DNA from 2 places in the Paenarthrobacter sp. 4246 genome. Region 2 is predicted to be linked to the other one. Evidence: riboswitches for the same ligand, from Rfam matches in the RefSeq annotation. Region 2 holds a riboswitch; the other holds the start of a gene.
The links. A riboswitch is a leader RNA that binds a small molecule or an ion and turns the genes downstream of it on or off. The one in region 2 is predicted to bind cyclic di-AMP.
Positions count from the first base shown of each region.

Region 1: it holds a riboswitch for cyclic di-AMP, as region 2 does, so the genes downstream of both, ABIE35_RS09050 (NlpC/P60 family protein) here and ABIE35_RS16905 (aggregation-promoting factor C-terminal-like domain-containing protein) in region 2, are expected to answer to the same signal.

Region 1 is NZ_JBEPOP010000004.1:248,104-251,504, forward strand. Features, by position in the region: gene ABIE35_RS09045 (FAD-binding protein) at 1-540, shown strand, start outside; gene ABIE35_RS09050 (NlpC/P60 family protein) at 650-1,438, opposite strand; cyclic di-AMP (ydaO/yuaA leader) riboswitch at 1,442-1,610, opposite strand; gene ABIE35_RS09055 (copper resistance CopC family protein) at 1,785-2,429, opposite strand; gene ABIE35_RS09060 (NCS2 family permease) at 2,544-3,401, shown strand, end outside.
Region 2 is NZ_JBEPOP010000009.1:87,728-91,128, forward strand. Features, by position in the region: gene ABIE35_RS16900 (pyridoxal phosphate-dependent decarboxylase family protein) at 1-950, shown strand, start outside; gene ABIE35_RS16905 (aggregation-promoting factor C-terminal-like domain-containing protein) at 1,038-1,880, opposite strand; cyclic di-AMP (ydaO/yuaA leader) riboswitch at 1,886-2,047, opposite strand; gene ABIE35_RS16910 (sensor histidine kinase) at 2,147-3,401, opposite strand, start outside.

The DNA of each region.
Region 1 (3,401 bases), on a different contig from region 2:
TCAGTCCACACTGGCATGCTCCAACGCTGCGATGCAGCCGATCCCGCAGCCATGCAGGAGCGTAACGAGATCCTCCGCCACCTGCGGAACTACGCCGCAAGCCATCACCTGGATGTCCGCAGCACCACACGGGCTGTCCGCCTCGATTTCCTTGGCTCCGACCCTTCCCAACAGATCGGCTATGGACTGGCCGCCAGCATGACCACTGCCGGGCTCAGGACGGGGCTCCACGCCTCCGGTCCCCTCGAGTCCACCCGCCGCCAGTGGGCCGTCCACACTGCCAACGGTGTTCTTCTGGCCGACCATATTGTGGTCACGCGCTGCGCGCAGAGCCAATTGCGCCGAATGCTGGCGGAACTCGGCATAGCGATCGGCCAGAACCTGGTGGCCGCAATGCGGGCCGTCGGGATGCACCTTGTAGGAGTCGGCGAGCTGATTACGCCCACACCAAAGGAAGTACTTCGGCAGGCAAAGGCTGTAGGCCAGGCCATATCGTCCAAGGTGGCCCTCCCGGCAGGACCGGGCATCGCCACCGCCTAGCAGATCAAACCTGGCTGTGAACTATTCCGCACATAACTTAACGCCAAAGGCCGGTGCCCTCGAAGACGAAATCTTCGAAGGCACCGGCCTTTGGACTGAAGCGTGAGGCTTATGCGCCAGCGCGAACGTAGGTCAGGGGACCCGTTGCGGTCAACCAGCTGATCGGGTGGATGCCCGTCTGGTTGCCGTTGATGCCACCGCTGATGGCCTGGCCGTTGCCGATGTAGATGGCGACGTGGCCGGACTGGACGATCATGTCACCGGGCTGGGGTGAGCTGACAACCTTGCCGTAGTTCATGAACTGCATGGGACCGAGGTCGCCAACGGGGATGCCTGCGGAGCCGAGTGCGCGCTCCACCATGGCGGTGCAGTCCTGCATGATGCCGATCTGGGCGTAAGCCGAGGCAACCATGGCGGCATTGACGCCACCAACGGCCGGGGCAGCAGCAGCCGCAGGAGCGGGAGCAGCAGCGGCCGGAGCGGCAGCAGCAGCCTGGGCAACAGGAGCCTTTGCGGCGGCAGTGGTGACTGCTGCCTTCTTGGCGACGGGAGCCGGAGCAACCGGTGCAGGCTTCTCGATAACCGGAGCTGCAACGGAAGCAACAGCGGGGCGCTCGAAGTTGACGGTAGCCGTAGCCAGGGCGGTAACAACCTGGGTGGGAGCGTCGGCTGAAACGGTCTCAGCGACCGTCGCCGGGCTGGAATCCCGCTGAACCGGAGCTTCAGCAGCGTGGGCTGCAATGGAGCCGGTCAACACAAGGCCCGAGGCTGCTGCGATAACAGCTGCCTGGCGGCCAGCGCCGGAAGCGTTGCTGGCAACTGCCTTGGAGATGGAGATGAACGGATTAGGACGTACGCTGTCCGCCTTACGACGGCCGCGAAGAATGCGTGAAGACATGAAAGAGCCTCTCCCGATGCCTGCGAGGTTAGCTGTCGGATTCGGATGGGAGTCACCCGGCCACTATCTCCCGCTGTTCAGCGGAAGCATCGTGACTTCACCCCAAGGCACGCTCGAAAGCGGCCTAAAATGGGTTCCCCGTCTCTGCCGTAAGGTTTGTCTGCGAACGGATTCCGGACTGCGGCAGAGCTAGGCAATCAGGCCGGAAGTGCCCGCTACGTGGAACAGGCACAGGTACCACCGTACGCGATGATCACGCGGAAGTCACATTTAAGTAACGAGAAGTACGCTCCTGGCGTGTCGCAGTAACCGTTTCGAGATCTTCGCAGCTACGTAGAAAACCGCGTTATTCCGCGGGAGAATCGCCATCAGGGTTGTTCGAAGCAGCGAGTTTCCTTCGGGCGGTAACGGCCAGAAAAATAACGAGACCAACAGCAACAACCGCCAGGCCCACGATGCTCCATGGGAAGGGCTGGGAGGCGTCGGCCGCGGGCTCGCTGTTACCGGTTCCCGGCGCTGCGGTGCCCGGGGCCGCGGTTCCCGCCGTCGGCACCGCCGCTGAAGGTGTCGAAGCGGACGGAGAGGCTGCCGCCGAGCCGCTGGTCGTCATGCTTCCTGCGGTGGCCGTGAAGGTAAAGGTGCCCTCGATGGGGTGCGAATCGCTGCTGACGACGCGCCAAACCACCGTGTATTCGCCGGCCGGAGCGCCTTCGCGCAGCTTCTGGACGGCCTGGTTGTCGATGATCTCCACCGGGCCGTCGGCCCAGTTTTCGCCACCCGCCGTGACCGTCACGCCCGAGCCGATGGCGAGCGGCCGGTTGTTGAACGTAATGGAGACCGACGCCGGGACGTCCGTGACGCTGCTGCCATTGGCCGGCGTCGTGGATTCAGCGACGTCGTGGGCGGACGCGGGTGCCGCAGAAAACAGCAAGGCGGACGCGAAGGCAAGAGCTGCGACGACGGCGGCCAGAAGCGGGCGGATGGTACGCATGGGGCGGTTTCTCCTAGTGTTGGCTTCCTTACAGACTAGGCGAATCGTCCGGAGCGCCCGTACCGGACCGCATAGGATTTGATGGCACACTCCCACCGATCCCCGGAGTCCTTCATGCTTAAGCAAGGTTCTGCAGTAGACCGCTACTTCAAAATTACTGAACGTGGATCCACGTACTCGCGGGAAATTCGTGGCGGCTTCGCGACGTTCTTCGCCATGAGCTACATCGTGGTGTTGAACCCGCTGATTCTCTCCGGGGCGGATTCCAGTGGGGCATCCCTCGGCTTCACGGCCGTCGCAGCCACCACGGCCTTCGTGGCGGGCATACTGACCATCCTCATGGGTGCGTGGGCCAAGCACCCATTCGCCGTTGCAACCGGACTGGGCGTCAACGCCTTCGTTGCCGTCACGGTCGCCTCGCACCCGGAGCTCACCTGGCCGGACATGATGGGCCTGGTGGTCCTGTCCGGCATCACCATGCTCATCCTGGTGCTGACCGGTTTCCGTACTGCCGTGTTCAAGGCCGTGCCGGAAGCCCTGAAAACGGCGATCGTGGTGGGCATCGGCCTCTTCATTGCGCTGATCGGCCTGGTCAATGCAGGCTTTGTGCGCCGAATCCCCGACGCCGCCGGCACCACGGTCCCCCTGGGCCTGGGCGTGGACGGCAAGCTCATGGGCTGGCCTACCTTGGTGTTCGCAGTGGGCCTCATCCTCACCATTGCGCTGGTGGTCCGCAAGGTCCGCGGCGCCATCCTCATCGGCATCGTGGTCTCCACGGCACTGGCAGCCATTTTGGAATTCACCCTCCACATCGGCCCCAGCTTCGACGGCAAGAACGTCAACCCACGCGGCTGGTCGCTCGTGGCGCCCACCCTCTCTGAGTGGGGCGCTCCGGACCTGTCCCTCATCGGCAAGGCCAATCCGTTCGGCGCCTTTGAGCACCTCGGGTTCATCGCAGCGGCCCTACTGGCA
Region 2 (3,401 bases):
GGTTGGCAGCGGGCCGCCAATATCTGATGGACGAGGCGGGTTGGGACCTTGAGGCGCTGGGGCTGACAGGCGCCCCACGCATCACCACCTTTGCGGGCAGGGAGCGGCACGCCGCAGTGGACCTGGCGTTGCGGTATCTCGGATTGGGTGCCTGCGTGCCCGTAGATGCCGACGAGGAAGGACGGATTCTCCCCGACGCACTTGCCGAGGCCATGGACCAGCAACCAGGACTGTCACTGGTCTGTCTGCAAGCGGGCAACCTGCATTCCGGCGCCTTTGATCCCATGGAGGAAGCCATTGCGGTGGCCCACGATCGCGGCGCATGGGTGCACGTGGATGGTGCTTTTGGTTTATGGGCCGCCGTTAGCCCGACGCTGCGGGCCCGGCTGGCGGGAGTAGAGGAAGCAGATTCCTGGGCCACGGATGCCCACAAGACGCTGAATGTTCCTTACGACTGCGGCTTGGCCATCGTTGCGAGGCCGGAAGCCTTGAGGCGTGCTTTCAGTGTTCACACAAGTTACCTCATTGCTACGGATGCCGGCCCGGGAGATCCTTTCGAGAAAGTGCCTGAGATGTCCCGCCGTGCCCGGGGCATCCCTGTGTGGGCGGCGCTGAGGCAACTGGGCCGTAACGGGGTGATCTCTATGGTGGACCGGCTCGCTGCGAATGCCCGCGCGTTGGCCGAGGGACTCGCCGCTATCCCGGGTGTCGAGGTGCTCAACGACGTCGTGTTCACGCAGGTGTCGGTGAGCTTCGGCAGTGATGACCGCACACACCGTGTCACGCAACGGCTGATGGCTGAGGGCGCGGTGTGGATGTCCGGGTCCTCGTGGCGTGGCCGTGAAATCCTCAGGATTTCGGTGAGTAATTGGACCACGGATGCAGGGGATGTTGCGGCGTCCATCGCGGCGGTGCGCGGCGCGGTGGAGGCCGAACCGGAGTTTGTGTAACGCGAAAACCGCGCCGGTTCCCGCCATCCGCTCCAGTCTGTACTGGTGCGGGCGGTGGCAACCGGCGCGGTAATCAAGCAGTCTGGCTTAGTACCAGTTGTTGGCCAAGTGGAAGCCCAGGGCGGCCGACGGGGATCCGTAGCGTTCCTTGATGTAGTTCAAGCCCCACTTGATTTGGGTCTGGTAGTTGGTCTGCCAATCAGCGCCCGCGGTTGCCATCTTGCTAGCCGGCAGCGACTGGACAATGCCGTAAGCACCGCTGGAAGCGTTGGTGGCGGTCGTCCTCCAGTTGGATTCCTTCTCCCACAGGGTGTTCAGCGCAGTCATTTCGCTGGCGCTCCAGCCGTAGTTGCCAAGGATGCTGGCAGCGTAGGCCTTGGCAGCGGCGGGATCGTCCACGGCCTTGGGGGCGGCAGCAGCAGCTGCAGCTTCGGCAGCGGCGGCGGCAGCAGCGGCGTCGGCGGCCTGCTTGGCTGCAGCATCGGCGGCGGCCTTTTCGGCGGCGGCCTGGTCCGCAGCGGCCTTCTCGGCGGCAGCCTTTTCACCGGCTGCCTGGTCCGCCGCGGCCTTCTCGGCTGCGGCCTTTTCGGCTGCGGCCTTGTCCACGGCTGCCCTGTCAGCGGCGCCCTTTGCGGCGGCTGCATCCAAGGAAGCGGAGATTTCAGCTGTCTTGTTGTTGCTGACCTGGGCATTCGCCTGGGTCTCTGCAACGCGGCTTACCTCGGGAAGGGTCAGGGCGGCGTTGGCAGCAGTACCGAGCGATGCAACGCCCAGCGCAGCAGCTACAACACCGGCAACAACCGACATGCGGTGGCCGGACTTGCCCTGGCGGGCAGCGTTCTTGAGGACAGCCTGCGACTTGGTCAACGGTGCGTTGTGCTCATCGCGGTGACGCGCGGAAGGGCGCGTCTGATCATTAAATTCAGACATGTGTGATTACCTCTCAGCGCCTGCGGAGTTAGCTGTCGGGTTCGGATGAGGTCATCCGGCCGCGCATCACGCTGCGGCTTCACCCCAAGGGTCCGGCATAAATGCCTGGACCCGGAGACTCTGGGTCCCCCGTCTCTGCCTCGGAGTAAGTACGGACTCCGGGAAGTGGCAGAGCTCGGCGCATCCCGGATGCGGGTCAGTTGGGGCGACCCACCTTTTCGACGGTACAGGAGGAATTCGCAGAAGTCACATTTAGGTAACAGAGATCACGACGACGGTGAGTCGCCTTGCTGGGTTCGTAACTTCTGTTCGGTGGCGACGGCAGGGAATCGAAGGGTGAATTCCGTGCGCCCTGGACGGGACGCCACGTGCACGCTGCCGCCGTGCGCTGCCACGATGGATTCAACGATCGACAAACCCAGCCCTGACGTGCCCTCAGACCCCGATCTCGCGGCGTCGGCGCGGGCAAAGCGGGAGAAGATCCGGCCTTGGAAATCCGCTGGAATGCCGGGCCCGTTGTCCGTTACGGACACCACTGGGCTGCCGTCGGCGGAGAGCGTGACGCTGGTGACCACCGTGGTGCCGGCGTCGGTATGTTTACGGGCATTGGAGAGGAGATTGGCCAGGACCTGGTGCAGTTGCGCAGCGTCGCCGCGGACCGTGACGGGCTCATCCGGGAGTTGGAGTTGCCAGATCTGCTCCGGTGCCATGATTTTCTCATCGCTGACAGTTTCAATCACCAACTGGGTAAGGTCCACGTCCGTGATCCTGAGCGGCTGGCCTTCGTCCAGCCTGGCAAGCAGCAGCAGATCCTCCACCAAGGTTGTCATCCGTTCGGACTGGCTCTGGACGCGTGCCAGCGACTTTCGGCCGTCATCGGTGAAGTTCTCGGTCATCCTCAGCAGTTCGGTGTAACCGCGGATGGCCGTAAGCGGCGTTCGGAGTTCGTGCGACGCGTCCGCGACGAACTGGCGCACCTTGGTTTCGCTTTCCTGGCGGGCTTCCAAGGCACTGGAGACGTTGTTCAGCATCTGGTTGAGGGCATGGCCAACGCTGCCGACTTCCGTTCCGGGATGGGCGGCCGACGGCGGGACCCGCACCGCAAGTGCCACCTCACCGGCGTCGAGAGGGAGGCGCGAGACTTTGGTGGCCACCTCGGAGAGCTGCTCCAACGGCCGCATGGTCCGCCGGATGATGACGGTGCCCGCGAGGCCGATCACAACCAGTCCGCCCAACGACACCAACACCATGGTCCACACCAGCGAGGCCTCGGCGCTTTGCTTGTCCGCGAGCGGCAGCCCGGTCACGATCACGTCGCCGGCAGTTTCGACAGCCACGAGCCGGTAATCCCCATAGGAGAGCGATCGGTCCACAGGCCGGTTGTCCCGGGGCAACGACAACAGAATCTGCTTGTCGTCCGCCGAGAGTTCGGCCCGCTTGCCAGAAGCCTCAAGAATGCCTGGATTGATCACGGTCGTTCCATCAATCCGTGCGTTCAGCGTTCCAGCGGCCTGGCCGCGC